One region of the Caulobacter sp. GW822-FHT07D08 genome, then DNA from elsewhere that is predicted to be linked to it. Evidence: riboswitches for the same ligand, from Rfam matches in the RefSeq annotation. Region 1 holds a riboswitch; the other holds the start of a gene.

Region 1 (15,498 bases):
GATCTGTTCTTCCGCCTGAATGTCGCGCCGGTGCGCCTGCCGCCGCTGCGCGATCGCGTGGAAGACATCCCGGACCTGGCCCGCACCTTCCTGCTTCGCGCCGCCCGCGAGGGCCTGCCGTCCAAGACCATCGACCAGAGCGCGCTGGATCGCCTGAAGACCCATCCGTGGCCGGGCAACGTCCGTGAACTTGAGAACCTGATGCGCCGGATGTGCGCCCTCTATGCCGAGGAACTGATCACCGCCCGCATCGTCGACCGCGAGCTGCAGGATCACACCCCGGCCGTCCGCTCGGAGGAGGGGCCGCTCACCCTGTCCATGCTGGTCGAGCGCCATCTGGCCTCGCACTTCGCCGACCAGCCCGACGGCGTGCCGCCGCCCGGCCTGTACGACCGGATCCTGGAGGAGGTGGAGCGTCCTCTGATCCAGCTGACCCTGTCGGCCACGCGTGGCAACCAGGTGCGGGCCGCCGAGATCCTAGGCCTGAACCGCAACACCCTGCGCAAGAAGATTCAGGACCTGGGCGTGGAGATGACGCGCGGTCGCAGATAGGCGCTGAAGCTTTCTCGGCACATAGCTGTTGAATTTAGGACACACGCTCCTAAACTCCCCGCCGATGTCTTCAGTGGCTTACGCGACGGGATCGGAAGCCCCGCCGACCCGGTTCAGCCGGGCCTGGTGGCGAGAGCTTCTGCGGTCGCGCTACCTGACCGGCGGGGCCTACGCCTTGGCGGTGATCCTGACCGTCGCCAGCGTCGCCCTGGCCTCGTCGCCGCCCAAGACCGATTCGATCAGCACGGCCTCGACGGTCATCCTGGTGGTGCTGGGCTTCAACCTGGTGCTGATCCTGGGCGTGGCCACCGTGGTGGGTCTGCGCCTCTACGACCTGATCGACGCCCGGGCCAGCGACGCCGGCGCCCGTCTGCACCTGCGCTTCGTCGGCCTGTTCTCGTTGGCGGCGGTGGCCCCGGCGGTGATCGTGGCGCTGTTCTTCGGGGTGCTGGTCAACCGCGGTGTGGATGGCTGGTTCAGCCAGCGAGTCCAAACCGTGGTCGGCAACTCGGCCAAGGTCGCCATCTCGTATGTCGAGCAGCAGAAGAACTATATCTCCGAGCACATCGGCCCGATGGCGGCCAACCTGAACGAGGCCGCGCCGGCCTTGGCCCATTCGCCGGTGGCGTTCGGGCACTTCCTGTCGGACGAGACCAGGAACAACGGCTTCGCGGCCGCCTACATCCTCGACCGTGACGGCCGCGTCCTGGCTCGGGCCGAACTGCGCGACGCGCCGCCATTCCTGGCGCCGCCACCGTCCAGCTACCAGGCCACCGACAGCGGCGAGGTTACCGCCCAGCGCTTCGTCTCGACCGATCTTTTCCGAGCGCTCTACAAGCTGAACGGCTTCCCGGACGCCTATCTCTATGTCGTCCGGCCGATCGAAAAGGGCATCCTGACCCACCTGATCGAGACCCAGGACGCCCTGGTCTCGTACCGCGACGCCGAACGCAGCCGCGGCCGGATCCAGGCGATCTTCGGCCTCAGTTATCTGGAGACGGCGCTGCTGGTCCTGGTGGCCGCCATCTGGGTGGGGATCGCCGCCGCCAACTCGATCGCCGGCCCGGTGGCGGGCCTGGTCGAGGCGGCGGGCCGCGTCTCGGGCGGCGACCTCGACGCCCGGGTTGAGGCCGACACCGGCCCCGAGGAGATCCGGGCGCTGTCCAACGCCTTCAACATGATGACCAGCGAGCTGCAGTTGCAACAGGCCGCGCTGAAGGCCGCCAGCCTCGACGCCGAGAGCCGCCGCCTGTTCATCGAAACGGTGCTGTCGGGCGTCAGCGCCGGCGTCGTCAGCCTGGACGAGCACGGCAAGGTCTCAGCGGTGAACCGTCGCGCCGTGACCTTGCTCGGCTTGCCGGAGGGTGCCCTTGGTACCGACCTCATTCAACTGGCGCCCGAGTTCGAGACGGTGATGCAGGCGCTGCAGGAAAGCCGCCCCGACACCGACGTCGAGGTCGATATTCAGCGCGAGGGCGAGACCCGCCGCCTGCGAGTGCGCGCCGCCGGCCACGTGGCCGAGGGGCTCGTTCTGACCTTCGACGACATCACGCGCCTGATGGCCGCCCAGCGCAACGCCGCCTGGAAGGATGTGGCGCGCCGCATCGCCCACGAGATCAAGAACCCGCTGACCCCGATCCAGCTGTCGGCCGAGCGCCTGAGGCGCAAGTATCGCAAGGAGATCGCCAGCGACCTGGAGACCTTCGACCGTTGCACCGAGACGATCATCCGCCAGGTCGGCGATATCGGCCGGATGGTTGACGAGTTCTCGGCCTTCGCCCGGATGCCGGCGCCGCGCTTCGAGCCGGCCAACCTGACCGAGTTGCTGCGTCAGGCCGTCTTCGCGCAGCGGTTCCAGGACGCCGAGATCGAGGTCAAGCTGCAGGAGCCGGGCGGCGAGGATGTCTGGATCACCTGCGACGAACGGATGATCGGCCAGGTTCTGACCAATATCCTGAAGAACGCCGGCGAGGCGGTCGGCGCGCGCCGGCTGGCCGATCCCGACCTGAAGGGCCGGATCACCGCGATCCTCAGCTCGGACGCCGACGAGCTGTGCGTGACGATCGAGGACAACGGCGTCGGCCTGCCCGCCAAGGACCGCGATCGCCTCACCGAACCCTATGTGACCACCCGCGAGAAGGGGACGGGCCTGGGCCTGGCCATCGTCAAGCGGATCATGGAGGACCACGGCGGCGGCCTGGCCCTGACCGACGCCCGCGAGCTTCCCGGAGCCCGCGTGATCCTGAAATTCCCGACGACCGTACGACTGCACGCCACGGCCCCCAATTATGCGGACCGGAGTGGCGCCGAGGAGATGATATGAGCGCCGACGTTCTTGTGGTCGATGACGAAGCCGATATCCGCGAGTTGGTGGCCGGCATCCTCGAGGATGAAGGCTATGCCGTGCGTACGGCCGCTGATTCCGACCAGGCCCTGGCCGCGATCCGGGCCCGCAAGCCCGCGCTGTTGGTGCTGGATATCTGGATGCAGGGCGGCGGCATGGACGGCCTGGAGCTGCTGGACATGGTCAAGGGGTTGGACGCCGACCTTCCGGTGATCATGATCTCGGGGCACGGCAATATCGAGACCGCGGTCAGCGCCATCAAGCGCGGCGCCTACGAGTTTCTGGAAAAGCCGTTCAAGTCCGACCGGCTGCTGATGATCGTCGAGCGGGCGCTGGAGGCGGCGGGCCTGCGCCGCGAGAACCGCCGGCTGCGGACCCAGACCCTGACGCCGGACGGCCTGATCGGCAAGTCGGCGCCGGCCCAGGCCCTGCGCCAACTGATCCTCAAGGTCGCGCCGGCCAATAGCCGCATCCTGGTCTCCGGCCCGCCAGGTTCGGGCAAGGAACTGGTGGCGCGCCTGATCCACGGCGCCAGCGCCCGCGCCAAGCAGGAGTTCGTCGCCGTCAGCGCCGCGGGCATGGCCCCCGAGCGGCTCGATGTCGAGCTGTTCGGCGAGGAAGGCGAGGGCGGTCGCCCGCGCAAGATCGGCGTGTTCGAACGCGCTCATAACGGCACGCTCTATCTCGACGAAGTCGCCGACATGCCGCGCGAGACGCAAGGTCGCATCCTGCGCGTGCTGGTCGAGCAGCGCTTCCGCCGGGTCGGTGGCGACAACGACGTCCAGGTCGACGTGCGGGTGATCTCGTCCAGCTCGCGGGACCTGCGCGACGAGATCACCAGCGGTCGTTTCCGCGAGGATCTGTTCCACCGCCTGAACGTGGTGCCGGTGCGCGTGCCGGGCCTGGCCGAGCGCCGCGAGGACATCCCCGAACTGATCGCCTATTTCGTCGACAAGATCAGCGAGGCCACCGGCCTGGCGCGCCGCAAGTTGGGCGAGGACGCCCTGGCCACGCTGCAAGTGCAGACCTGGCCCGGCAATGTCCGCCAGTTGCGCAACAACGTGGAGCGCATGCTGATCCTGGCCTCGGGCGAGCCCGGCGAGGTGATCACCGCCGAGATGCTGGCGGGGGCCGATCAGCCCAGCGCTGGCAACGCCGGAGCGATCGGCGCCGAGCGGATCATCGCCCTGCCGCTGCGCGAGGCCCGCGAGCTGTTCGAGCGCGAGTACCTGAACGCTCAGATCCTGCGGTTTGGCGGCAACATCTCGCGCACCGCCAATTTCATCGGCATGGAGCGCTCGGCGCTGCACAGGAAGCTCAAGTCCCTGGGCGTGGCCGGCGCCCGGGCGGAAGAGGAAGAGTAGATGTCGCGTTTCGCCTATGTGAACGGCCGCTTCGTGCGTCACGGCGAGGCCGCCGTGCATATCGAGGATCGCGGCTATCAGCTGGCCGACGGCGTGTACGAGGTCTGGGCCGTGTTCAACGGCAAGCTGGCCGACGCCGAGGGGCACTTCGCCCGCCTGTGGCGCAGCCTCGACGCGCTGCGCATCGCCCATCCCATGAGCCAGGCGGCGCTGACCATGGTCCTGCGCGAGGCCGTGCGTCGCAACAAGGTCAAGGAGGGGCTCTGCTATCTGCAGATCACCCGCGGCGTCGCCAAGCGCGACCATGCCTTCCCGAACCCGGCCGTGCCGCCGGCGATCGTCGTCACCGCCAAGTCGCTGGATCGCGCGGCTACCGAGGCCAAGGCCGCCAAGGGCGCTTCGGTGATCTCCGTCCCCGAGAACCGCTGGGCCCGCTGCGACATCAAGTCGATCGGTCTGCTGCCCAACGTCCTGGCCAAGCAGGCGGCGCGTGAGCGCGGCGCGCTGGAGGCCTGGTTCGTCGACGACATGGGCCTGGTGACCGAGGGCGCATCGTCCAACGCCTGGATCATCGACGCCGAGGGCGCCCTGCGGACCCGCGACACCAACGCCAACATCCTGCGCGGCGTAACCCGTTCGACCCTGCTGGAAGTGATCCGCGAAACCGGCCTTCCCTTCAGCGAGAAGCCGTTCACCATCGCCGAGGCCCAAGCCGCCAAGGAAGCGTTCATCACCGGCGCCGGCTCGCTGGTCACCCCGATCACCCAGATCGACGGCGTCAAGCTGGGCGATGGACAACCGGGTCCTGTGGCGATCGGCCTGCGGCGTTCCTATATGGAGCGAGCACGCCGGAAATCCGTCTGAGATCGGAGCAATATTCGATCCAAACGTTTTGATGGCGTACGGCCTTGCGGAAATTTTCCCTGCGCGCTTGTCGCTTTCAGCGAAAAATCCTCTAGCATGGCCTTGTTTGTGTGGGGGGCGTGTTGCCCTCCGATAACAACGAGAGGGGAACCCCCGATGTCTGCCGAGAAGAAGCAAAACCTTCAGGACACCTTCCTGAACAGCGTGCGCAAGTCGAAGACGCCGCTCACCATTTTCCTCGTCAACGGCGTGAAGCTGCAGGGCGTGGTCAGCTGGTTCGACAATTTCTGCGTCCTGTTGCGTCGCGACGGTCAGTCGCAACTGGTCTACAAGCACGCCATTTCCACCATCATGCCGGCTCAGCCTGTTCAGCTCTACGAGCCCAGCGCCGACTCCGACGACTGAATTTAGAGACGCTTGTCCAAATCCACATCCAGGTCGATTGACCACGCCGCGCCGATCCTGAAGGCGCTCGTCATCCATCCGGCGCGGCAACTTCGCGGCCAGGCGGCCCTCGAGGCCCGGGATCCCAATGCCCGGCTCGAGGAAGCCGTCGGTCTCGCCACCGCGCTCGATCTCGAAGTCGTCGAGACGATGATCGCGCCACTGCGCGCCGTCACGCCCGCCACCTTGTTCGGCAAGGGCAAGGTCGAGGAGTTCGCGGCGATCTGCGAGGTCGAGCACATCGACGTCGCCGTCTTCGACGATCAGCTCACGCCCATCCAACAGCGCAATCTCGAGAAGGCGCTGGGGGTGAAGGTCGTGGACCGCACCGGGCTGATCCTAGAGATCTTCGCCCGCCGGGCCCGGACCCGGGAAGGCCGCCTGCAGGTCGAGCTGGCCAGGCTCGAATACGAACGCTCGCGCCTCGTCCGCACCTGGACCCACCTTGAGCGCCAGCGCGGCGGCACCGGCAATACCGGCGGTCCTGGCGAAACCCAGATCGAACTGGACCGCCGCCTGATCCGCGACAACATCCTCAAGCTCAAGAAGGAGCTGGAGGAGGTGCGCCGGACGCGGACCCTGCACCGCAGCGCCCGCAAGAAAGTCTCGTACCCGACCGTCGCCCTGGTCGGTTACACCAACGCCGGCAAGTCCACGCTGTTCAACCGCCTGACCGAAGCGGAAGTCCTGGCCAAGGACATGCTGTTCGCGACGCTGGACCCGACCCTGCGCACCGTGAAGCTGCCCGACGGGCGGCCGGCGATCATGTCCGACACCGTCGGCTTCATCTCCGACCTGCCGCACGAGTTGGTCGAGGCCTTCCGCGCCACCCTCGAGGAGGTGCAGGAGGCTGACGTGGTTCTGCACGTCCGCGACGTGGCCAATCCCGACAGCGAGGCCCAGGCCCGCGACGTCCAGAGCGTGCTGGCCGAACTGGGCGTGACGTTCGACGAGGGCAAGACCGTCGTCGAGGTCTGGAACAAGATCGACCTGCTGTCCGAGGAGGATCGCGAGGTCGTCGAGGGCCATGCCCGTCGCAAGGAGGCCTCGGCGGTCTCGGCCGTTACCGGCGAGGGCTGCGAGGCTCTGCTGCGCCGGATCAGCGGCCTGATCGACGACTCGCCGCCGGTCGAGATCCAGCTGAAGGCCCAGGATGGTCAGGCCATCGCCTGGATCTACCGCAACGGCCGGGTGCTGAACCGCTACGACGGTCCGGACGGCGACGTCACCATCGTCACCCGGCTCGACAGCCAGGCGCTGGGGCGGTTCGAGCGACAGTACCCCGGCGCCCTCGTGGGTACGGTCGACTAGAAAGCGCGACTAGAAGGTCGCCTAACCCTTCTTCTCCGCCGCCTTGGCGTCGTTCCACAGGGCGTCCATTTCCGCCAGATCGGACTGGTCGGGCGTCTTGCCACGCTCGGCCAGCCCCGTCTCGACGAAGGCGAAGCGGCGGGCGAACTTGGCGTTGGTGGCGCGCAGGGCGTCCTCGGGGTCGACGTCCAGCTTGCGGGCCAGGTTGGCGCAGACGAACAGGATGTCGCCCAGTTCCTCGCGGGCCTTGGCCATGTCGCCGGCCTCGATCTCGACCTCGATCTCGGCGGTCTCCTCGCGCAGCTTGTCCAGCACCTCGCGGGCCGAGGGCCAGTCGAAGCCGACCCGAGCGGCGCGCTTAGTCAGCTTGACGGCGCGGGTGAGAGCGGGGAGCCCAGCCGGCACGTCGTCCAGCACCCCGGTCTTGGCCTTGGCCTTGCGCTCCTGGGCCTTCAGCTCTTCCCAGCCAGCGACCTGGGCCGAGAGGTCTTCATAGGCGTGGTCGCCGAACACGTGCGGATGCCGGCGGATCATCTTGTCGGAGATGGCGGCCGCCACGTCCTTCAGGTCGAACGCGCCCTGTTCCTCGGCCATCCGCGAATGGAACACCACCTGCAGCAGCAGGTCGCCCAGTTCGTCGCGCAGCTCCGGCAGGTCATTGCGCTCGATGGCGTCGGCGACCTCGTAGGCCTCCTCGACCGTGTAGGGCGCGATCGTCGCGAAGGTCTGCTCCAGATCCCAGGGGCAGCCGCCGTCCGGATCGCGCAGCTTGGCCATGATCTCGATCAGGCGGAAGATGGGGTGCCCATCTTCACCTTGAGAGCCTTCATTCGGCGGGGCCAGGGGCGGGGATTTGCTGAGGGAGGACATTCGGTGGCGGCTCCGCTGTGGGGGCGTCCCGCTCCGCCGCATCCCGCGCCCCGAGCTGGCGCTGAATCTCGGCGACCCGGGTCGCATCCAGCGGATAGCGCAACATGACGGCGGCGACCACCAGTCCGAGCGCGGCCGGCGCGAAAGCGTACAACGCGACCAGCGCCGCGTCGCCGGCGGCGGTGGGCGTCTTCGGGTCGAAGCCCAGCGCACCCAGGATGATGAACACACCCACGGCCAGGGCGTAGCCCAGCTTCACCGTGCCGGTCACGATCGCATAGAGCAGGCCAGTCTTGTCGACGCCGCTCTCCAGGCGCTCCTCGTCGCCGATGTCGGCCATCATGGCCCGCACCAGCAGCGGCGCGGCGGAGTAGGGCAGGCCGGCCAGGACCAGCACGATCATGCCGAGCACGAGGTTTCCGGGCGGCGTGATGACGGCGGTCAATTGCACGACCGCGTAGACAACCGAGGCCACGACCAGGGCGCGGTGCTTGCCGACCCGCTTGGCGAGCATGGGCCAGATCGGCGCGCCCGCCAGGGCGGCGATGAAGTAGATCAGGAGCAACACCCCGGCCTGGGTCTTGTCGAAGTGCTTCATGCGCTCGAAGAAGAACAGGAACAGCGTGCCGGCGATGCCGGGCGCTAGGCCCATCAGCAGGTCGGCGAGCAGCAGACGTTGGACCGAGGGGCGGGTCAGCAACTTGGCGTACTGCTTGAGGCCGGTCTTGCCACGTTTGGGCGCCGCCGGCGGTTCGCCGACGGTGGTCACGGCCAGCAGGACGGTGAGCGGCGCCAGCAGGACGATGAACCAGCCCATCGCGCGGACGCTGTCGAGGTGATCGCCCTTGAACACGCCGGTCACGATCGGCGGCAGGCACAGGACCAGGATCATGCCCACGACATTGGCGCCCTGCCACCAGCCATAGACCCGCGAGCGCTGCTGGTAGTCGCTGGACAGGACCGCGCCCCAGGCCGTCTGGGACAGGACCACCATCGAATAGCCGACATAGAGCACGGCCAGCCAGAACCACAGATAGATCGGTCCCACGCCCGGCTGGGCCATGAACAGGGCGAAGGTGCCCAGCGCGACGATGGGGGTGCCGATAACCAACCAGGGCCGGAAACGTCCGAAACGCGACCGGGTCCCGTCCATGACGCCGCCCAGGATCGGGTCGAGCAGCATGTCGACCAGCTTCACGATCAGGAAGGCGGCCCCCACGGTTCCCAGGGAGAGGCCCAGGGAGTTGATGTAATATTCGGGCAGGTACACGACGAGCGGCAGGCCCATCGCCGAGATCGGGATGGCGGGGGCCGCAAATCGGGCCAGGGTCCAAGAAGATTGGCGCTCGGACATTTCTGTACTCCTCCCCGCGCTGTTGATCGCGCTCGGACACTCAAGGTCGCTGAACGACCGTTTGAATGAGTGTGCGAGCATTGTTCGCCGAGCGCCAGCCTCTTCCTTTGACAATGCACGGCTCCGCCGCCTCACGCGGCTGGCCGCTGAAGGTGTGGAAAGGGACGCGGAGCGCCGGACAGCGTCCGGAGTGTGTGTGTTGTGTGTACCGTTTCGACGAAGTCTGACGCCCCGCGCGATCGTTATCCGCCAGCGTCCCGTCAGGTGGCCCTGTTCAGGCCTTAACGGAACCCGGACCTCGCTGTTTCCAGCAAGCTCCGATGATCGAAGAGGACGGGCTTACAGCCTGACACGCCCCTTTGCCTTCGACCACGCCGACGGCGGGCGGGTCTGGTCAGCGAACCAGATCCCCGGACCGTCCGAGTATCCCCCTCGGACCTGCCCCCGCTCGATCACCCCCCGTCGCCGCAACGGTCGCTGGCCATGCGCCCTTTCCTCGCGACGAGGTGAAGAGAGAGTACGGCAGGTTTTGAGGCCGGGGATGGAGAGCGGCGAACGCTCGTGAGTCACCCTTCTCCCCTTGAGGGAGAAGGTAGCCGCCGAAGGCGGTCGGATGAGGGGCACGCAGGGCTAACCGCTCGCGCCGTAAAGCTAATCCGACAGGCTTATCACCCCCTCATCCGGCGCTGCGCGCCACCTTCTCCCGCAAGGGGAGAAGGAAAAACGCTCGCGCTCCGACGGGATTTCACCCCCGCGGCTTCAGCTTCAACGGCAACCCGGCCGCCACGAAATAGACCTCGTCGACCGCCTGCGCGAGCCGCTGGTGCAGCCGTCCGGCCTCGTCTCGAAACCGCCGGCCTAGCGGTGTCTCGGGCACCAGTCCCAGGCCGACCTCGTTGCTGACCAGCCAGAGGCGGGCGGGGCAGGCGGCGACGGCTTCGACCAGAGCGGTCGCCTCCGTCGCGATGTCGCGCTCGTCCAGCATCAGGTTCGACAGCCACAGGGTCAGGCAGTCGACGACCGCCACGGCGTCGGCGGGGAGGGCGGTGATCGCCTCGGCCAGGGCCAGCGGCGCCTCCACCGTGGTCCATGATTCGCCCCGGTCGGCCTGGTGGCGGGCGATGCGCTCGGTCATCTCGTCGTCGAAGGCCTGGCCGGTGGCGATCAGCACCGGACGCACCGCTCCAGCGGCGATTTCCGCCGCTTGCTCCGCCGCTTTTTGGGCGAAGGCGCTCTTGCCGGAACGGGCCCCGCCCAGCACCAGGATCGACGTCATGGAAGCTCCACATTGACCGTAAGCGGCGCAGTCTATAGGGCTGCCCCCGCACTAGGCTCCTCGAAAGAGGATTAAAAGGGAACGAGGTTCAAGACCTCGGCTGCCCCCGCAACTGTAAGCGGCGAGTTCTAGCGTCACATGCCACTGGGGTCTCCGGACCCTGGGAAGGCGACGCCAAGAGCGATGACCCGTGAGCCAGGAGACCTGCCCGGCGCAGTCGTTCATCGCTCGGCCGGGGTGCGCCGAACGAACGGGATCTCCCGCGAAACGACAGTCAAAGGGCCGCGCGACGGTCCGGGGCGTACGTGTGGCTTTCCAGCTTGCGGGTGCGTCGCGGTCAGCCGTGCGGGTCGTTCAACTGGGAAGATTGAAACATGATCCGAACGTTTTTGAGCTCCACCGCGCTCGCAACCCTCCTTGTCGCCGGTTCGGCCATGGCGGAAGAGCAGAAGGCCCCCGAGGCCGATGTCGCAGGCGCTGTCGGCGCCAACGGCGTCGCCGAGCTGATCGTCACCGCCACCCGCACCGCCCAGCCGATCGAGAAGGTCGGCGCGTCGGTCACCGTCCTGACGCAGGCCGCTATCGAGGCCAGCCAGGCCATTTCGGTGACGGAGCTGCTGGCCCAGACGCCGGGCGTCAGCTTCACCCGCAACGGCGGGCCGGGCACGGCCACCAGCCTCAACATCCGCGGCGCCGAGACCCAGCACACCGTGGTGCTGATCGACGGCGTCAAGCTGAATGACCCGTCCTCGACCCAGGGCGGCTTCAACAGCGGCAACCTGCTGATCGGCGACATCGCGCGTATCGAGGTGCTGCGCGGCGCCCAGTCGACCCTGTGGGGCAGCCAGGCCGTCGGCGGCGTGGTCAATATCGTCACCGCCGATCCTACCGTTCCGTTCACCAGCTCGATCGAGGCCGAAGGCGGCGCACGCAAGACCGGCTACCTGCGGGCCGGCGTCGGCGGCGCTTCGGACAAGATCACCTGGCGTCTGGCTGGCGGCTACTACACCACCGACGGCTTCTCGACCTACAAGCTCGGCAAGGAGAAGGACGGCTATCAGAACACCGGCCTGTCGGGCCGTGTCCGTGTGGCGCTGGCCGAAAACGTCTCGGCCGAGGTCCGGTCGGTCTATTCGAAGGGCAAGAACGACTTCGACGGCTTCAACGTCGACAGCGCCGAGTTCGGCCGCACCGAGGAACTGGTCGTCTATACGGGCCTGAACTTCGCCCTGCTGGACGGTCGCTGGAACAACCGCCTCGGCTACGCCTATACCGACACCGACCGCGAGAACATCAACCCGGCCCGCCCGGCCGCGCCACTAACCTTCGACGCCGCCGGCAAGAACAAGCGCTTCGAATACCAGGGTGTGTTCGCGATCTCGGACATCTGGACGGCCACCTTCGGCGCCGAGACCGAGAAGGCCCGTATGCGCACACGCTCGCCGACGGTCCTCAAGCCGAACCCCGCATTCAGCACCGGCCGCGTCGGCGTCGACAGCCTCTACGGCCAGCTGCAGGTCGAGCCGGTGAAGGGCCTGACCCTGACCGGCGGCCTGCGCTACGAGGACCACGACACCTATGGTTCGCACACCCTGGGCCAGGTCGCGGCCGCCTGGGCGCTGAACGAGGGCGACACCGTCGTCCGCGCCAGCTTCGGCCAGGGCTTCCGCGCCCCGGGCCTCTACGAGCTCTACAGCGAGTACGGCAATTCGACCCTGTCGCCGGAGAAGTTCGACAGCTGGGACGCCGGGATCGAGCAGCGCTTCTTCGGCGGCAAGGCCCGCGCCTCGGCCACCTGGTTCCATCGCGAGGCCGACAACGAGATCCGCTTCTTCTCGTGCGCCTCGGGCTCGACCACGGCGCTGTGCAATCCGAACGGCGCGTTCCGCTTCGGCTACTACGACAACGTCCAGAAGACCAAGGCGCAAGGGGTGGAACTGATCGGCGAGGTCAAGCCGGTCTCGGCCCTGACCATCACCGCTAACTATACCTATACCGAAGCCGAGTCCGGCTCGGGCGCCAACAAGGGCAAGCAACTGACTCGTCGCCCGAAGAACATGGGCAACCTGTCGGCGGCCTATAGCTGGCCGGTGGGTCTGACCACGACGGTGGCGGTGCGCTATGTGGGCAAGACCTACAATAACGACGCCAACACCCAGGTGGTGAAGGACTACACCCTGGTCGACCTGCGCGCGGCCTATCCGATCAACGAGACCCTCGAGGTCTTCGGCCGGGTCGAGAACGCGTTCGACAAGGACTACCAGACCATCCTGAACTACGGGACGCCGGGACGTGGGGCCTTCGTGGGCCTGCGCGCGCGGTTCTAGGCTGATGTCGGCGTCGATTTCCACCATCGGCGCCTTCCGGCACGGCGGCCGTCTCCGCGAGGCGATGGCCGCTTTTCCGGACGCGCCGCGTCCCTGGCTGGACCTGTCGACCGGGATCAATCCCGAGCCGTGGTCCGGCCAGCGGGCGCCGGCCGACGCCTTGCGCCGGCTGCCGGATCCGCTTGAGCTGGCCGAACTGGAGGCGGTCGCCGCGCGCGCGTTCGGCGTCGCTGACCCTGGCCGCGTGGTCGCCACCTCCGGAGCGGAGGCGGCGCTGCGGCTGCTGCCCGGTCTGATCGGCGGCGGCGAGGTCGCGCTGCTGGCGCCGATCTATGGCGGCCATGCCGAAAGCTGGGCGGGGTCGACGCCGAACCTCATCGCCTCGCTGGACGATCTCCGCGCCTTGAGCGCCGACGTGCTGGCGCTGGTCAATCCGAACAATCCCGATGGCCGGCGGATTGAGCGCGGCGCCCTGGCCGCCCTGGCGGTGGAACGGTCGGACGCCGGCCGTTGGACGGTCGTCGACGAATCCTTCGGTGAGGTCGCGCCGGAGCTCAGCATCGCCGACCTGGAGATCGACCGGCTGGTGACCCTGCGCTCGTTCGGCAAGTTCTATGGGTTGCCTGGGGTTCGATTGGGTTTTCTGATTGGAAACAAGATCTTCGCGCGGGAATTTCGCGTGCTCCTGGGCGACTGGCCGGTCGGGGCGGACGCCCTGGCCATGGGGCTGGAGGCCTATGCCGACGACGCCTGGCGGGCACGGACTCGGGTTTGGCTGGCGACCCAGGCCGGCGCGGTCGACGCGGTTTTGGCCAGGGCGGGCCTCAAGCCTCTCGGCGGCTGCGATCTCTTCCGTTGGGTCGAAGCGCCGGACGCGTGTGGCCTGTTCAAACGGCTCTGCGCTGAGGGCGTGCTGACGCGGCCCTTCGCCGATCGGCCGGATCGACTTCGGATTGGCCTGCCTTCTCGCAATGAATTCAAACGCTTTGAGCACGCACTTCGCGCGGTGACGTCATGAACCGCCGCGAGGTCGTGGCCGGCGCCCTGGCGATGACGGCGGGCGGTCCGCCGCCGCTCCCAAGGCGCATCGTGTCGCTGAACAGCTGTCTGGACGCCATGCTGGTCCACCTGGCCGACCGGAGCCAGATCGCCGCGCTCAGCCACTATGCCCGCGACGCGCAGGCCTCTACCGTCGCGGCCCAGGCCCGGACGCTGCCCTACACCTGGGAGAGCGCCGAGGAGGTCATCGACCTGATGCCCGATCTGGTCCTGGCCAGCCAGCACTCGGCCCTGGCGACGCGCAACGCGCTCAAGCGCCTGCACGTGCCGGTCCAGCGCTTCAAGGTCCCCAGGTCGATCGACGAGAGCCTGGGCCAGGTTCGCGAGGTGGCCAGGCTGATCGGCCGTCCGGACCGCGGCGAGGCCCTGGTCGCCCGCGTCGAGGCGGCGATCGCGGCCGCCAAGCCCGCGCCCGGCGCGCGACGGCTGACGGCCTTGATCTATCAGCCCAACGGCTTCGCGGCCGGTCCGGGCACCCTGGTCGACGAGATGATGGACCACGCCGGCTTCGATAATGTCGCCCGCCGCTTCGGCCTGACGACCTGGGGTAATGTCGGGCTGGAGCGCCTGCTGGCCGATCCGCCCGAAGTGCTGCTGGTCGGCGTCTCCGCCCCCGGCGCGCGCAGCTGGGCCGATCGCATCATGACCCATCCAGCCCTGAGGGCCGTGTCCGGGCGAATGCGCCAAGTGCGATTACCCGAGAAGCTTCTCTATTGCGGCGGCCCGGCCCTGATCGAGACCGCCGCGGCCATGGCCCGGGCGCGAGCCCAAGCTTTGAAGGAGGGCGCATGAGGCCCCGATCTCCCCCTATGGCGCCATGGGCGATCTGCGGCGTCCTGCTGGCGCTGCTGGTCGTGCTGTTCGGCGTCAGCCTGTGCGCCGGACGCGTCTGGGCGCCGTGGAGCGCCTGGACCTCGGGCGGCGCCGACCCGCGCTGGGCCATCGTCTTCGGCCTGCGCCTGCCGCGCACCATCCTGGCCATCCTGGTCGGCGGAGCGCTGGGCCTCTCCGGCGCCGCGCTGCAGGGCTATACCCGCAACCCGCTGGCCGATCCCGGCGCCCTGGGCGTCTCGGCGTCGGCGGCGCTGGGGGCGGTGCTGACCCTCTATCTGGGCGCGGCGGGCGAGGCGATCTGGATCCTGCCTGCCGCCGCCATGGTCGGGGCGGGCCTGGGCGTCGCGGCCCTGCTGGGCCTGGCGGGCGTCACCTCCAGCATCGTCACCTTTATCCTGGCGGGCTTCGTGATCCAGACGGTCTGCGGGGCCGGCATCGCCCTGGCGATGAACCTCGCGCCGAATCCGTGGGCGGTGAACGAGATCATCAACTGGACGCTGGGCTCGCTGGCCGACCGCAGCGTCGACGAGGTGCGGATCGCCGCGCCGGGCATCGTCGCCGGCGGCGCCTTACTGCTGACCCTGGGCCGCTCCCTGGACGCCTTGACCCTGGGCGAGCAGGGCGCGCGCTCGCTGGGCGTCGACCTGTCGCGCACGCGCCTGCTGGTGGCCATCGGCGTCGCCCTGGCGGTCGGGTCCAGCGTGGCGGTGACCGGCGTCATCAGCTTCGTGGGCCTGATCACCCCGCACCTGCTGCGGCCGTTGCTGGGCTCCAGGCCGAGCGCGGTGCTTTTGCCATCGTTCCTGGGCGGCGCGGCCTTGACCCTGGCCGCCGACATCCTGGTGCGCATGACCCCGGCCGCCAGCGAGGTCAAGCTGAGCGTCGCCATGGCCATGCTG
Region 2 (15,498 bases), on a different contig from region 1:
GCGGCGGTCTGGCGCACGGCCGCCTCGGTCTGGCGCAGGGTGGCCACGGCCTGGTCGCGCTCGCGCAGCGACACCGAGCCGTCCGAGGCCAGGTCGTTGATGCGGGCCAGGTCCGCGCGGGCCCGGGCGGCCTGGGCCGAGGCAGAGGCCTGCTCGGCCTCGCGGCCTTGGAGCGCGGCGGCGCGGGCCCGCTGGGCTTGATCGGCGTTGGCCAGATCGGCTTCGCGGGCGGCCAGGGTCGCCCTGGCCTGCTCGACACGGGCCCGGTAGATGCGGTCGTCGATGCGGGCCAGCACCTGGCCCTGCTTGACGTGGTCGAAGTCCTGCACGGCGACCTCGACGACATAGCCGTTGACCTGCGGCGCCATCACCGTGACCTGGCCTCGGACATAGGCGTTCTCGGTCACCTGCAGGGTGGTGACGAAGGGCGGCAGCCGCCAGACGAACAGGATGACCAGCACGGCCGCCACGGCGGCGGTGACGGCGATGGCCAGGGTCCCGGGGCTGATGCGGGGCGGGTGGCGCAGAGCCTCGGCCGCTTCGGGCGAGGGCGAGGGAGCGGCGGCGTCGGTCATTGAGCGGCCCTTTGCGCGGCTTTCATCTTGGCGATGGCGCGGAGCGTGAAGATCGCCGTGCCGATCAGGGTCAGCATGGCGATGACGAGGAGGAGCAGAAAGAGGTCGTTATAGGCCAGGATGCCGGCCTCGCGCGTGGCCTGGCCGGCCACGGCGGCGACGGCGGTCGGACCGGCGCGCAGGCGGTCGGCGACGAACGGAATCGAGGCGTCCAGCTGGCCGACCAGGTGGGCGTAGTGGAACCGCATGCGGTCGTACTGGAAGGTCTGCGACAGGGCGGTGGCGAACAGGGCGCCCAGGTTCTGGGCGATGCTGAACGAGACGATCAGGGTGGGCAACGAGCGCCAGCCGCGCTGCAGCACCTGGACGAAGCCGATCAGCAGGGTGGGGGCCAGGACGAGGGCCGTGGCGAAGCCCAGCATGGACTGGCTGACGTACAGCTGGGCCGGGCGGGTCAGGTCGTTGGAATGGCTGTCGATATAGGCGGCCGCGCCGATCAGCGCCACGGCGATCATGATCTGGAAGAGCACGGTCTGTGGCGTGATCGTCAGGGCGCCGACGATCGCGCCGGCCAGGGTGGCCAGCATGATCACGAAATACAGGCTTCGGGTCTGTTCCTGGCCCATGCCGAGCACGGACAGGAGACCCGCGGCGCCGCCGTTCTGCTCGACCAGCAGCACCCGGGTCAGGAAGGCGATGGCGATGAAGCCGAGGAAGTCCGGCGTGATCGCCCATCGCAGGTCGAGCAGCGGATTGGTCCGATGCCATTCCAGCGCCAGGGCGGCGATGATCAGCACGACCGCGACGGCCAGGGCCACGCCGATCCAGGGCGCGGCGAACCACCATTCCAGCCGGCCCTGGCCCAGTATCCCGCAGATCAGGGCCAGGCCGACGGCCATCAGCGGATAGGTGACGAAGTCGGCCCACTCGAACACCTTCAGCCGCTCCGACGGCGGCAGGCGCAGCGCCAGCACGGCGGCCAGGGTGGCCAGTACTAGGGCCAGTTCGATCAGGTAGAGCGTGCGCCACTGGCCCAGCTCCAGGACATCCGGCGAGAAGCAGCGGGCCAGGGGCGTGGCCACCAGCGGCAGGCCGAAGGCCAGCACGAAGGCCGCCAGCCGCTGGGGCTGGGGAAAGGCCTGCAGCATGTAGAAGACCGCCAGGGTGGTCAGGGGCGCGGCGGCGACGCCGCTGGCCGCGCGCACGACCAGGGCCGAGGCGAAGTCGTTGACGAAGAGGTGGGCCACGACCGCGGCCAGATAGGTCCCCAGCGCCAGCTGCACGAACAGGCGCAGGCCGTACTGCTGGCGGAACTTGACCAGCAGCAGGTTCATCGAGATCGAGGTCATCGCATAGGCGGTGGGCAGCCAGGAGACCTGGGCCGGATCCAGCCCCAGCGCGCCCTGGATGCTGGGCAGGTTGACCGTGATCAGCGCCGTGCCCATGGCGCTGGTGAAGGCCAGCAGCACCCCGACGCAGCCATAACCAATGCGGACGCGCGGGGAAAAGTCGGGCGTCGCCGGCGACCCCGGGAACATCGGCCGCTCGTGCGGTTGCAGGCTGTCGATACCGGAATGACTCATGCCACCGTCCTTGCTGCCCACGCTGTAGCGTGCGCGCGCGGCTTGGGCGAGAGGCCGGGGGGCGGGGCAGGCGAACGCCGGGTCATGAGGCCGGCTTAAAGGGCGCTTGGCGCTCGCCGCTTGAACAATTCCATCGCCGCCTCGGCGAAAATTGGCTCCTCGGGCGTGAGCGGCCGCCGGACCGCGCCATGGAGCGGGGTTCAGCCCGGCCGCGCGAAAAACTTTCGCGGGACCGGTGTGCGTTCGGGGGCCTTGTGCGTCATGACTGTCGTGAGCAGTCATGAGGGTTTCGCCGTGCGGCAGGTCGCGCCACACGATCTTCGAGGGTTGGATCGGCGCTACAGGCCAGCGCTGATGGCGTTCTTCATGCGCCGCGCCGCCACGCACAGCGACGCCGAGGACATGACCCAAGAGCTGTTCGCCAAGCTGGCGCGGGTCGAGGACCCGGCCATGGAGAACGCCGACGCCTATATCTTCCAGATGGCCGCCAACCTGCTGCGCGACCGCCAGCGGCGCGAGCGGGTGCGGGCCAGCTATCGCGCCGCCGTCGCGGGCGAGACCTTCGACCAGGAGCCGCTGGACCCCGCCCGCATCCTGCAGGGCCGCGAGGACCTGGGCGCGGTGTCGCGGGCCCTGCGCGAGTTGCCCGACCGGACCCGCGCCATCTTCCTGCTCTATCGCCTGGAAGGCATGAAGCAGGCCGAACTCGCCACGCTGTACGGCATGACCACCAGCGGGGTTCAGAAACACATCCTCAAGGCCATGGGCCACCTGACGCGCAAGCTGAGGGCGGGCGAATGAGCACCCCCATGGACGACGACAAGATGAACCTGGCGTTGAACCTTTCCCTGGATCAGGCCGCCGAGTGGTGCGTGCGCCTGTCGGAGGGCGAACTGACGCCGGCCGAGCAACTGGCGCTGGACGCCTGGTTCGCCGCCGATCCGGACCATCGCGCGCTGCTGGACGACGCCGTCGCCGCCTGGCGGGCGGTGGACGAGCAGGCTTCGCACCCCGGCATGATCGCCCTGCGCGGCGAGGCGCTGAACGACCTGCGCCGCGCCCAGCGCCGCCAATGGGCTCACGAGTGGGCCAGGAAGCCCGGCCCGCGCGTCGCGATCTGGAGCGCCGCCGCGGCGTTGGTCGCGGCCGTCGCCCTGGGCGGAGGCCTGGCTTGGCGTTCGAGCCTGCCGGACGTCTATCGCACCACCGAGGGCGAGCGGCGCATCGTCGAGCTGGCCGACGGCTCGCGCGTCACCCTGGACGCCGCCACGGTGCTGAAGGTCCGCTATGACGGCGACCGCCGCCGGCTGTGGCTGGAGCAGGGGCGGGCGAAGTTCGCGGTGGCCAAGGACCCGCTGCGGCCCTTCTCGGTCGCGGCCGGCGGCAAGCTGGTGGTCGCCACCGGCACCACCTTCAGCGTCGAACGCGTCGCCGACCAGATGCGGGTGGTGCTCTACGAGGGCCACGTCGCGGTGCTGGACGGGGAGGGCGCGAAGGGGCGTCCGCCGCCGCTGCTGAGGGTCAATGGCGCGCCGACCGAGAAGTCGCTGACGCCCGATCACGAGCTGGTCGCCCAGGTCAATTCCGAGGCCGCCTCGGTCACGCCGGCCGATCCGAACCGCGCGGCCGCGTGGGAGAGCGGCCAACTGGTCTTCCAGGACGAGCCGATGAGCCTCGCCGTCGAGCGGGTCAATCGCTATGCCCGCGAGAAGCTGCGGATCGGCGATCCCAGCGTGGCCGCCTTACGGATCAGCGGCGTCTTCACCTCGGGCGACACCCGCGCCTTCGTCGACGGCGTCACCGCGGTGCTGCCCGTGCGCGCCGTCAGCGGCCAGGGCGGCGAGACCGTATTGCGCGCGTTCCAGCGCCAGCCAAAAAACTTCACCGTCGGTGGTGAGTCCTCCGTGGAGTGAGGCGTCTAACTGACCAAAAGCGCCGATACACAGAACAAGCGGCGCGAGGGAGGGACGTATGAGCAAGTCTTTCGAGCAACGCTGGCTGCTGGGCGCTTCGGCGGCCGTGCTGATGGCCCTGGCCGCGCCGGTCGCGGCGCAGGCCCGCGCTGAACAGGCCCCGGAGCGGACTTTCGACATTCCGGCCCAGGACCTGTCCGGCGCCCTGCGCGCCTTCGGCCGGGCCTCGGGCAAGCAACTGGCCTTCGACGAGAACCTGACGCGAGGCAAGCGCGCGCCGAAGCTGAAGGGCGCCTATTCGGCCGACGAGGGCCTGACCCGCCTGCTGGCCGGCTCGAACCTGGTGGCCCAGCCCACCGCCAGTGGCGTCTACGCCATCCGCGAGCGGCCGCTGCTGGTCTCGGCCAGCGCCGCCGGCCAATCGGCCGCGCCGGCCGCCGCCGTAGAACAAAGCCGTCCGGAAGAGCCCGCCCAGGTCGACGAAGTGATCGTTGTCGGCACCCCCGGCGGCGCCGGTATCGACAAGCTGTCGGCCAGTTTCGCGGTCACCACGGTCAGCGCCCAGGACATCCTCAAGGCCTCGCCCAAGAGCAGCGCCGAGCTGCTGAGCCTGGTGCCCGGCGTCTGGGTCGAGACCTCGGGCGGCGTGGCCGGGGCCAATGTCTTCGTGCGCGGCTTTCCCGCCACCGGCGACGCCGAGTTCCTGACCATCCAGCTGCAGGGCGCGCCGATCTATCCGCCCTCGACCCTGTCGTTCCTGGAGAACTCGTCGATCTTCCGCGTCGACGAGACGATCTCGCGCATGGAAGCCCTGCGCGGCGGTCCCAACCCGATCTTCTCGAACGGCCAGCCGGGCCTGACCACCAACTTCATGCTCAAGGAAGGCGGCGAGGAGACCAAGGGCCTCGTCAAGGCCACGACCTCCGACTACGGCCTGCGCCGCATCGACGGGGTGATGAGCGGCAAGCTGGCCGATGACCTCTATTTCATGGCCGGCGGCTACGTGACCCGCTCGCCGGGCGTGCGCGACACCCAGTTCGACAACGAGAAGGGCCAGCAGTTCACGGTCAACCTGACCAAGCGGCTGGAGCACGGCAAGGTCAATCTCTACGCCCGCTTCACCGACGACCACGGCGCCTGGTACCTGCCGTTCGCGATCAATGTGCCCGGCATCGACAAGGGCGAATACACCCAGCTGGGCGAGCTTTCGCGCCAGCAGACCCTGCAGGTCCACGCCAATGGCGCGACCCGAAGCTTCGACCTGGCCGATGGCCGGGGCTGGAAGGGCTATGTGGCCGGCGGCAGCTTCGAGCACGACTTCGGCGACGGCTGGACGGTGCGCGACCGCTTCAGCTTCACCAAGGGCGACGCCAACACCTATGGCCTTGTGCCCGACGGCGGGGCGGTGACGGCCGCCTCGGTGGCGACCGTGATCGGCGGCCCGGTCCGCACGCGCGGCGGGACGGCCCTGGGGACCGGCGACTACGTCCAGAACTGGGGCGCCTGGATCGTCGAGAAGCAGATCCAGGCCCTGACCAACGACTTCAGCCTCAACAAGAAGGTCGGCGACCACTCGATCTCGGCCGGCTACTACGCCTCCAGCTTCTCGTCGGACGACTTCTGGACCATCGGCAACTTCAAGCCGATGCAGGTGAAGGCCAATGGCGACTACCTGGCCGCCAACGTCTCGTGCGCCAATCTGGCGACGGCGGGCAGCGGTTCGGGCTGCTGGGCCTATGGCCTGCTGTCGAACGGCGACGGCAAGGTCAACGCCGTCTACCTGGCCGACAGCTGGCGGATCGCCGAGCCCCTGCGCCTGGACGTCGGCGTGCGCCGCGAGAAGTTCGAGACCGACTATGTCGTCGACGACGGCAACGGCTATCCGGACGGCCTGGCCATTCGCACCGTCGACTACGACCAGTCCAAGACCTCGTACACGGTCGGCCTGAACTACGACCTCAACGAAATGTCCGGCGTGTTCGCCCGTTACTCCAAGGGCTACAAGTTCCCTAGCTTCGACAACTTCCGCGAAAACCTGACCGACACCCTGAGCGTCAAGCAGTACGAGCTGGGCTACAAGCTGCGCTCGGGCCCGTTCGAGCTCTACGCCACGGGCTTCGCCAACACCTTCGACGGGGCCAAGTTCGCCGATGTCGGCGGCACGCTGGAGACCAACTCCAACAAGGCCCACGGCCTGGAGCTGGACGGCCGCTGGCGCTCGGACTTCGGCCTGTCGCTGGCGCTGAACGGCACGCTGCAGAAGACCGAGATCAAGAAGTCCTCGATCCCCGGCAACCAGGGCAAGAGCGCCCAGCGCCAGCCCGACTGGCAGATCCGCTTCACGCCCAGCTACGACGTCCAGCTGGGGTCGGTGGCGACCACGCTCTACGGCACGGTCAGCGCGGTGGACGATCGCTGGGGCGACAACGCCAACACCCAGAAGCTCAAGGGCTACACCAAGGTCGACCTGGGCGCGATCTTCAACGTCGGCGACTTCAGCGTTCAGGTGGCCGCCGACAATCTGACCGACAGCCATGGCCTGACCGAGGGCGATCCGCGTTCCACCAGCGGCGCCAACGCCCGCCCGATCCTGGGTCGGTCGGTGCGGCTGTCGGTGGGGTATAACTTTTAACGGTAACCCCACCCCCGATCTCCCCGGCGAAGGCCGGGGTCCAGATCGCAGGTCGGAGCGTTTCGGATTATCGTCCATCGCTCGGGCCGAACCTGGACCCCGGCCTTCGCCGGGGAGACGGCTTGATTGATTTGAGTTGAGGTCCTGCATGGTCCGTCTGATCGCCACGACGCTAGCCGTCTTGACCTTGGCCTCGACAGCCCAAGCCCAAGGCACCGCGAAAATCCCAACGCCGGCGGACACTTACCAGGAGCTGTTCCACCAGGTTCAGACGCGGCGAATCTTCCCGGACGGCAAGACCTTCGTCGACGCGGTCCCCAGGCGCGCTCCGGCGAAGATCCTGGCCGATTATCGAGCCCATTCAAGGCTCAGCGACGCCGAGCTGAAGCGCTTTGTCACCGCCAACTTCGTGGTCCCGCAAGCGGCCGCCGCGCCCAAGCCCAGCGCCGCGCGGCCGCCGCTCAAGGATCACATCGCCGCGCTCTGGCCGCACCTGACCCGGCCGCCGGTCAAGCCCGTGGCCGGCGGTTCGGCCCTGGCCATGGACAAGCCGTTCGTCGTGCCGGGCGGGCGCTTCCGCGAGATCTACTACTGGGACAGCTACTTCACGATGCTGGGCCTGAAGGCCGACGGCCGCGACGATCTGGTCGAGAGCATGATCGACGATTTCGGCGGCCTGATAACGGCTTACGGACATATCCCCAATGGCGCGCGGACCTATTATCTCAGCCGCTCGCAGCCGCCGTTCTTCTTCGCCATGGTCGGGTTGTCCAGCGCGACCGACCCCAAGGTGCTCAAGACCCGCGTCGACCTGATGCGCCGCGAGCACGCCTTCTGGATGGACGGTGAAAAGGACCTCCAGCCCGGCCAGGCCCACCGCCGCGTGGTGGCCTTGGCCAAGGGCGTCGTCCTCAACCGCTACTGGGACGACCGCGACACGCCGCGGGACGAGTCCTATCGCGAGGATCTCGAGACCGCGCTCAAGAGCGGCCGTGCGCCGGCCGAGGTGTTTCGCGACCTGCGGGCCGGGGCCGAGAGCGGTTGGGACTATTCCTCGCGCTGGATGGCCGACGGTAAGAGCCTGGCGACGATCCAGACCACCTCGATCGTCCCGGTCGACCTCAACAGCCTGATGTTCGGCCTGGAGAAGGCGATCGCCAAGGGCTGTGGCCAGCTGGCCGACACCGCCTGCGAGCGCGACTTCGACCGTCGCGCCCAGGACCGGGGCGAGGCCATCGACTTCTATCTCTGGGACAACGCCAAGGGCGGCTATGTCGACTACCAGTGGAAGACCGGCCGGCGCCTGGACGATCTCAGCGCGGCGACCTTCTACCCGCTGTTCACGGGCGCGACGGACGAGCGGCAGGCCCACACCGTCGCCCAGAAGGCCTGGGATGTGCTGCTGGCCCCCGGCGGCCTGCGGACCACCACCGTCCGCACCGGCCAGCAGTGGGACACCCCCAACGGCTGGGCCCCGCTGCAGTGGGTGGCCGTCTCGGGCCTGCGCCGCTACGGCGAGGACGCCCTGGCCGCCGAGATTTCCAAGCGCTGGCTGGCCACGGTGGAGCGCGAGTACCAGGCCAGCGGCAAGATGCTGGAGAAGTACGACGTCGAGGAGGCCAAGGCCGGCGGGGGCGGGGAGTATCCCACCCAGGACGGCTTCGGCTGGACCAATGGCGTGACGCGGGCGCTGATGGAGCCGGCCCAGGTGAAGGGGGCAAAGTAAAAGGCTCTCCCCCATCGCTGGGGAAGAGCCTGATTTATCGCGGCGTTGCGCGGGGCCTAGAACTCGAAGCCGATCGTGCCGAACACCTGGCGCGGGGCCGAGGCGTGGAACACCAGGATGCTGCCCGCCGCGTCGTCCGGGGCGAACACGCTGCTGTCGAAGTTCGACGCGTAGCGCTTGTTCGTCAGGTTGGTGACGTTCAGCGACGCCTTGGCGCCCTTCATGAAACCGACCGGGCTGAACCTGTAGCTGACGCCCAGGTCGAAGGTGGTGACGCCGGCGAAGCTCTGGTCGTTGGTGTAGGTATAGTAGCGGCGGCCGGTGTACTTGCCCTGCAGCGAGGCCGAGAAGCCGCCTTGCTTCACGGTCAGCACGCTGGCGAGCATTTCCTTCGGCGTATCGACCTGCTGTTTGCCGGCCGTCTGCTTGATCACGCAGGTGGTCGTGCACCAGTTCAGGTCTTCGTCGTAGGTCGACTTGTTGTACGAGGCCGAATTGTACCAGTTCAGCCACGACGTCGCCTTCCACAGCACGCCGATCTCGGCGCCCTTGCTGGTGACGCCGCCGGCGTTGTGGAAGGAGTTGCCGCAGCCCGGGTTCTGCTGCTGGTTGGTCGGGCAGGGGTTGTACTGCAGCAGGCGGTTCTCGAACTTCACGTCATAGGCCGCGATCGAGACCTGGAGATTGTCGCCGACATAGCGGTAGCCGGCGTCGAAGCTCTTGGAGGTTTCCGGCTTCAGATACTTGCCCTGGGCGTCCCACACCGCTTGCGACACCGATTGCGGGCCGAGTTTGAAGCCGCCCTGGAACATGGCCATGTTCTCGGCGTAGCTGGCGAACACCTCGTGGCCCGGGGCGATGCGGTAGCGCGCGCCGATTTCCGGCAGGAAGTCATCCTTGGCGTACAGCGTGCCGCTGGCGAACTGGCTGGACGCCGTCACCGGGGCCTTGGCGATGCCGCGAAGCGCTTCGGCGGCGGACTTGGCGTGGGTGCTCTTGAAGCCGAAGTCGATGCTCAGGGCGTCGTCCAGGAGGGTCATCGTGTCCTGGACGTAGAACTGCTGGGTGGTCCAGTTGGTCTGCTGCACCCACTGGGCGGTGTCGGGCTGGCCCTTCAGGAACTTCGCCAGGCTGAACGGGCCGGTGACATTGGTCCAGATGTAGCGGGCGGCGCTGCTGGTGTTGTCTTCCAGCCAGAGGCCGGCCTGGATGTGGTTGAAGCCCAGCGTCCAACCCACGTTCGCCACCACGCCGTCGCGGTCGATGGTGTAGCGGGTGTCGCGGATCCGGACCGGCAGGTCGTCGGCGGTCGAGGTCGTGCCCTGGTTCGACAGGCCGGTGATGAAGTTGTTGCCCGCGCCCTTGTCGGTGTGGCGATAGACCTGCACGTGGCTGGTGATGTTCTCGCGGATCTTGAAGTCGCCCGACAGGTAGTAGACCTCGTCGTTGCGCAGGATCTGGCCGTTGGTGAAGGTGACATCGGCCAGCTTCTCGGGCGCGGTCGAGGGGACGCACTTGGCCGCCAGCGAGGCCACCGAGCAGGCGGCGCGGCCGACATAGGCGTCCCAGTTCGGCGCGTAGCCGGCCCAGTCCCAGCCCAGGCGCGAGCGCATGTCCTTGGAGAGATAGGTGTCGTCAGCCTGGTTGGTGCGCGACACGTCCGCGAAGGCGGTGATGACGTTATCGCCGAAGCGGTACTGGGCCTTGGCGTTCAGCTGCTTGCCGGTCGACTTGTTGTAGGCGCCCTGGTTCACGAACAGGTCCTGCTGGGCGTAGTGGCCCGAGACATAGGCCGAGAAGCCGCCGTGCTCGCCGGTGTCGAAGCGCATGAAGGTGCGGGCGGTGTCCTCGCTGCCCACGGTCCCGTTGATCGAAAAGCCCATGTCCTTCTTCGGATCGCTGGACGTGTAGATCAGCGCGCCGCCCAGGTTGCTGGTCGAGGGGATGGACAGGCCGGCGATGCCGGTCGCCAGGTCGGCCCGGCCCAGGTTTTCCGAGATCAGGGCGCGGCTGATGGTCAGGCCGTTGTAGTTGTTGTAGGCGCCGTCGCCCAGCGGCATGCCGTCCAGCGAGTAGCCCAGGTGGGTGGTGTTGAAGCCGCGCACCTGCAGCGACAGCGACTGCTCGTTGACGCCCAGGGCGTCGATCGACTGGGCGCTGACGCCCGGCAGGAAGTTCAGGGCCTTCTGAATGCTCGTGCCCGGGGGAAGGACCTCCAGGCTGGACGGCGTCAGGGTGTTGACCGAGCGGGTCTGACCGCTGCCGACGATGACGACCGCGTCGATCTCGTTGGTGTCGGCGGGGGCGCCCGCGACCGCATCGGCGGCCTTCGCGGCGGGGGCGTCGGCGGCCAGAACCTCAGCGGCTTGCGCCTGGGTGGCGAACATGAGGCAGGCGGCGATAGCCACCACGCTAGCGGATCGGAGCAGCATTTCGGATATCCCCTCGATATCGCGCGCCACGCGGATTTCCGTCTATGGCGCCGATTGGTTGAGCGCCGCGTCTATTCCACAGGTTGATGACGGTTCTGCTGCGTCTGGATGACAGCGTGCGTCACAAAACCGATGCACACCCTCCCTAAGAGCGCGCCAGGTTCACCGAACGCCTCGCATCCTTTTCAGGAGCTCTCGATGTCGCGCCATCGCCTTGTCGGAACCCTCGTGGGTCTCGCCGCCCTGGCCTTGGCGGCTGGCGCCGGCGCTCAGTCGCGCACCTATGTCACGCCGCATTGGGACAATACCCCCGGCGACGTCACCGTCCCGTTCGGCGGCAAGACCTATGTCAATCACGGCCTGGTGGCCGTGGGCTGGCTGCCCGCGGCGACGCGCGACTTCAACGGCGAGACCCTGGGCTCTTTCTCCAGCATGGCGCTGTCGAACTGGAAGAAGGCCGCCGACGGGTCCTATACCGGGACCTTGCGCACCCTGCCGGACCGGGGTCCCAACAATGTCGGACCGTTCAAGAGCACGACCGACTACGCCAACCGCGTCCACGAGCACGCGATCAAGCTGGTTCCCGGCAAGGGCCTGACCATCACGCCAACGGGCGGCTTCCTGTTGAAGGACCAGACCGGCCAGCCGTTCACCGGCATGGACCCGGGCGCCAAAGTCGTCGAGCGGGGCGGCGTGCGCTATCCGTCGCCGGCCAACGGCGAGGGGGCGGGCAAGCTCAGCCTGGACAGCGAGGCGATCGCCTATCTGCCGGACGGCAGCTTCTACGTCTCGGACGAGTACGCGGCGGGCGTCTATCTGTTCGACAAGGCCGGCACGCTGACCGGCGCGATCCAGACCGTCCCGGCGCTGCTGCCGATCAAGAAGGGCCAGTTGAACTTCGGGGCCGAGAAGGCGCCTGACCAAGGCCGCCGCAACAACCAGGGCCTGGAGGCCCTGACCATCAGCCCCGACGGCAAGCGCCTGATCGCCGTGCTGCAGAGCGCGACCATGCAGGACTCGACGTCGAACAACGCCACCCGCAACAACACCCGCGTGCTGGTCTACGACATCAGCCAGACCCGGCTGCCCAAGACGCCGATCGGCCACTACGCGCTGCAGCTGCCGACCGTGCGCGAGAACGGCGACGGCCAGAGCGCCGACGTCACCGCGGCCCAATCCGAGGCCGTGGCGCTCAGCGACACCCGCCTGCTGGTCCTGGCCCGCGACGGTAATGGACGCGGCAAGGGCGCGCCCAACGCGCCGGTCTACAAGAGCATCCTGCTGGTCGATCTCGCCGGCGCCACCAACCTGGCCGGCACGCCCTACGAGCAGGACGGCAAGCCGATCGCCAGGGACGGCGTGCTGAACCCCGACATCAAGCCGGCCGCCCAGGCCGAGCTGGTCAACATCCTCAACCCCGTCCAGCTCGCCAGGTTCGGGATCAATCTGTCGGTCGCGCCCTCGACCCGGACCAGCCTGCCCGAGAAGATCGAGGCCATGGCCATCGGCTCGGCCTTCGACAAGACTGGCGACGTCTTCCTGCTGGTCGGGTCGGACAACGACTTCGCCACGGCCAAGGGCCACGTGAACGGCCAGGACTTCGACGCCTCGCTGCATGGCGACACCGGGACCGGCGACAACGACAACCTGGTGCTGGTCTACCGCCTGTCCCTGCCGAAGTAAGCTTGACCCCCTGGGCGGGCGCGCCTACCCCGGACGGCGAAGGCATGGAGGTCGCGAGACCTCCGGGAACGCGGTGACCAATCCGCGGCTGCCCCCGCAACTGTGATCGTCCGTCGATCGTCGCGGCACGCGCCACTGGGAGTGATCCTGGGAAGGCGCCGCGACGGGAGGGCGTAAGCCAGGAGACCGGCCTTCGTCATATCAACGCGGCCGGCGGGGTGTCCGGCGAGGGCAGGGTGATGAACGAAGAACTCCCGGACGGCGAGGCCGCCCAAGAGGCGGCCCAAGAGGCCGCGAAGAACGCGCGCCACAACGCCAGGATGAAGGTGATCCAGGCGGCGCGGGCCAAGATGATGGCCGAGCGCCAGATCGAGAAGGGCCTGCTGATCGTCCATACCGGGGCGGGCAAGGGCAAGACGACGGCGGCCCTGGGCATGGTCTGCCGCGCCATCGGCCACGGCCAGAGGGTCAGCGTCATCCAGTTCATCAAGGGCGCGATGCAGACCGGCGAGAAGGTCGTGTTCGACGCCTTCCCGGACCAGGTCGAGTTCCGGCCGATGGGGGAGGGCTTCACCTGGGACACCCAGGACCGCGCCCGCGACATCGCCGTGGCGCGCGAGGCCTGGGAAGCCATCAAGAGCCGCATCGCCGATCCCGACTGGGATATGGTCGTCGCCGACGAGCTGAACATCATCCTGCGCTACGAGTACCTGCCGCTCGATGAGGTGCTGGAGGTCCTGGTCGGTCGGCCGGAGGGCAAGCACGTGGTCGTCACCGGCCGCAACGCGCCCGACGCCCTGATCGAGGCCGCCGACCTGGTCACCGAGATGGCCCAGGTCAAGCACCCGTTCCGCGCCGGCGTGAAGGCCCAGGCGGGGATCGAGTTTTGACCGTGCTGCGCGCGGCCGACGACGGTCCGGCCGTGGTGGTCTGCAACACCTGCCGCGTCTCGACCGAAGAGCGCGAGACGCCCGAAGGCGTGCGCGGCGGGGCGCTGCTGGCCGCCGCCTTACGCGAGGCGGCGGACGGCTCCGGCGTGGCGATCCAGGAGATGGCCTGCCTGTTCAACTGCGCCCAGCACTGCTCTATCCACCTGCGGGCGCCGGGCAAGATCGGCTACGTGCTTGGCCGGTTCGAACCGACGCCCGAGGCCGCGCGAGCGATCGTCGACTACGCCGTGGCCTACGCGGCCAGCGACGAGGGCGTGGTGCCGTACCGCCAGTGGCCGGAGGGCGTGAAGGGGCATTTCATCGTGCGCGTCCCGCCGGCGGGAAAGCTGGTGGGGGATTGAGCGCGTGATCCTCGTCCTTCGACAGGCTCAGGATGAGGATCATGGTCGGCTCAGTAGAAACCTCATCCTGAGCTTGTCGAAGGACGAGGTTTCGGTCCCGCTTGTCTTAACCCGTCCACCGCATCGCGTTCGGCCGGCCAGTGCTCGAACGCCATGACGATCTGCTGCGCCGTGGCGTCGGCGATCAGCGCGCCGTCCTCGCGGCGGAATTCGGCGTGCACGGTGATCAGCTGCCGGGTCCGTGCCACGACCTTCGCCTCGATCGATAGTGGACCATCGCGAGCGACCCTTAGGAAATTGAGCTGAAGGTTCACCGTCCGATACAGCCTGTCGTGCGGAACGACGGTCATGGCCGCGAACGCCAACACCTGGTCGGCCAGGGCCGCCAGATAGCCGCCAAACAGCGAGCCATCGGCGGTCGCCAGTTCCGGCGACGGCCGCCAGGACTTCTTCACCCAGCCTTCGCCCCAGTCGTCGAGCAGGCCCAGCCTCAGGGTCTCGACAATTGGCGGCGGCGTCGCCGTTCCGGCCTTCAGCGCGTCGAGACGTTCGGTCGCCCAGGTCATGTCGCCGCCTTCATATGATCCAACGGAAGGCTAGGGGAGCAGCGGCGGCTCTGTTACTCGACTTTTCAAGCGAGGGAGAGACGTGATGGGGGGCGTTGAAAACACGCGGAAAATCCCACGCCAGGGCCGTGCTCTGGCGTCGGTCGATGTCGTGTTGGAGGCGGCTGCTCAGGTTCTGGAGGCCTCGGGCGAGGCCGGATTCAACACCAACGCCGTGGCTGAGCGGGCGGGGGTCAGCATCGGCACGCTCTACCGCTATTTCCCCGACAAGCAGGCGATCCTGCTGGCCCTGGCTCTTCGCGAGACCGAGGCGCACCGGGGACGGGTGATGGCGGCGCTGGAGGACGGTCAGGGCGTAGCGCGGGACCGGGCGATGATCCGCGCTTTCGTCCAGGCCTTCTCCGGACGCAACCGGGCCCGGCGGATCGCGGCCTCCGCGCTGCTGGCCCAGGCCGATCACGCCGAGCTGGCGGCGAAGTTCGCGGCGGCGGAGGAGGGCTTGACCGACGCCCACGGCCGTCCGCTGACCCGAGTCCAGGCCTTCGTGCTGTCGCGCGCCATCCACGGCGCGATGCGCGCGGCGGTGCTGGAAGGCGTCGATTTCCTGGAGAGCCGAGAGTTCGAGGACGAGTTGGTGCGGCTAAGCCGCGCCTATCTCGCGGCCTGACGAACCGGCCGGCGCACCGTCCAGACCAGAAGCGCCGCCGACAGCAGGACGCCGCTCACCACCACGCCGAAGGTGACCAGGCCGGCGCGGGTGGCGCGGGCCTCGGCGCGGGCGTGGAAGGGGCCGGCGTGGGCCTCGGCGAGGGCCGACAGGTCATCACGCGCCAGATGGTCGGACATGTCGGTCTCCTGGAGGACCATGCCTAGGGACGCGGCTCAGGTGGTGGCGGGGCGACGGGGGCGACCGGCGCGACGGGCGGCGGGAGCGGGAGCGGGTCTGTGGGGACCGTCAGCGGGGCCACCGGCAGGCCGTCGGGGCCGATCTCGCCTTCCAGCGGCAGGCCCAGGTCGTCCAGCGGGTCCTCGACGACCACGGGGGCGACGTTGCGGCCCAGGGCCGACAGCATGAAGGCTTTCCAGATCTTGGCGGG

The links. A riboswitch is a leader RNA that binds a small molecule or an ion and turns the genes downstream of it on or off. The one in region 1 is predicted to bind cobalamin.
Region 2: another riboswitch for cobalamin. It lies ahead of cobO (cob(I)yrinic acid a,c-diamide adenosyltransferase); the one in region 1 lies ahead of AC1RJ9_RS09850 (TonB-dependent receptor plug domain-containing protein).

What each region holds. Positions count from the first base shown of each region.
Region 1 covers NZ_JBXAKU010000004.1:203,512-219,009, forward strand. The annotation lists gene AC1RJ9_RS09805 (sigma 54-interacting transcriptional regulator) at 1-552, shown strand, start outside; gene AC1RJ9_RS09810 (sensor histidine kinase NtrY-like) at 617-2,875, shown strand; gene ntrX (nitrogen assimilation response regulator NtrX) at 2,872-4,260, shown strand; gene AC1RJ9_RS09820 (D-amino-acid transaminase) at 4,261-5,124, shown strand; gene hfq (RNA chaperone Hfq) at 5,281-5,529, shown strand; gene hflX (GTPase HflX) at 5,542-6,879, shown strand; gene mazG (nucleoside triphosphate pyrophosphohydrolase) at 6,901-7,749, opposite strand; gene AC1RJ9_RS09840 (MFS transporter) at 7,706-9,103, opposite strand; gene cobU (bifunctional adenosylcobinamide kinase/adenosylcobinamide-phosphate guanylyltransferase) at 9,849-10,379, opposite strand; cobalamin riboswitch at 10,416-10,605, shown strand; gene AC1RJ9_RS09850 (TonB-dependent receptor plug domain-containing protein) at 10,754-12,706, shown strand; gene AC1RJ9_RS09855 (aminotransferase class I/II-fold pyridoxal phosphate-dependent enzyme) at 12,867-13,724, shown strand; gene AC1RJ9_RS09860 (ABC transporter substrate-binding protein) at 13,721-14,557, shown strand; gene AC1RJ9_RS09865 (FecCD family ABC transporter permease) at 14,554-15,498, shown strand, end outside.
Region 2 covers NZ_JBXAKU010000007.1:261,091-276,588, reverse strand. The annotation lists gene AC1RJ9_RS15550 (HlyD family secretion protein) at 1-575, opposite strand, end outside; gene AC1RJ9_RS15545 (MFS transporter) at 572-2,158, opposite strand; gene AC1RJ9_RS15540 (RNA polymerase sigma factor) at 2,420-2,959, shown strand; gene AC1RJ9_RS15535 (FecR family protein) at 2,968-4,071, shown strand; gene AC1RJ9_RS15530 (TonB-dependent receptor) at 4,130-6,703, shown strand; gene treF (alpha,alpha-trehalase TreF) at 6,852-8,429, shown strand; gene AC1RJ9_RS15520 (TonB-dependent receptor) at 8,486-10,861, opposite strand; gene AC1RJ9_RS15515 (esterase-like activity of phytase family protein) at 11,060-12,544, shown strand; cobalamin riboswitch at 12,568-12,753, shown strand; gene cobO (cob(I)yrinic acid a,c-diamide adenosyltransferase) at 12,784-13,434, shown strand; gene AC1RJ9_RS15505 (DUF1636 domain-containing protein) at 13,437-13,835, shown strand; partial or broken gene AC1RJ9_RS15500 (hypothetical protein) at 13,831-13,925, shown strand; gene AC1RJ9_RS15495 (PaaI family thioesterase) at 13,898-14,401, opposite strand; gene AC1RJ9_RS15490 (TetR/AcrR family transcriptional regulator) at 14,487-15,068, shown strand; gene AC1RJ9_RS15485 (hypothetical protein) at 15,053-15,247, opposite strand; gene AC1RJ9_RS15480 (transglycosylase domain-containing protein) at 15,271-15,498, opposite strand, start outside.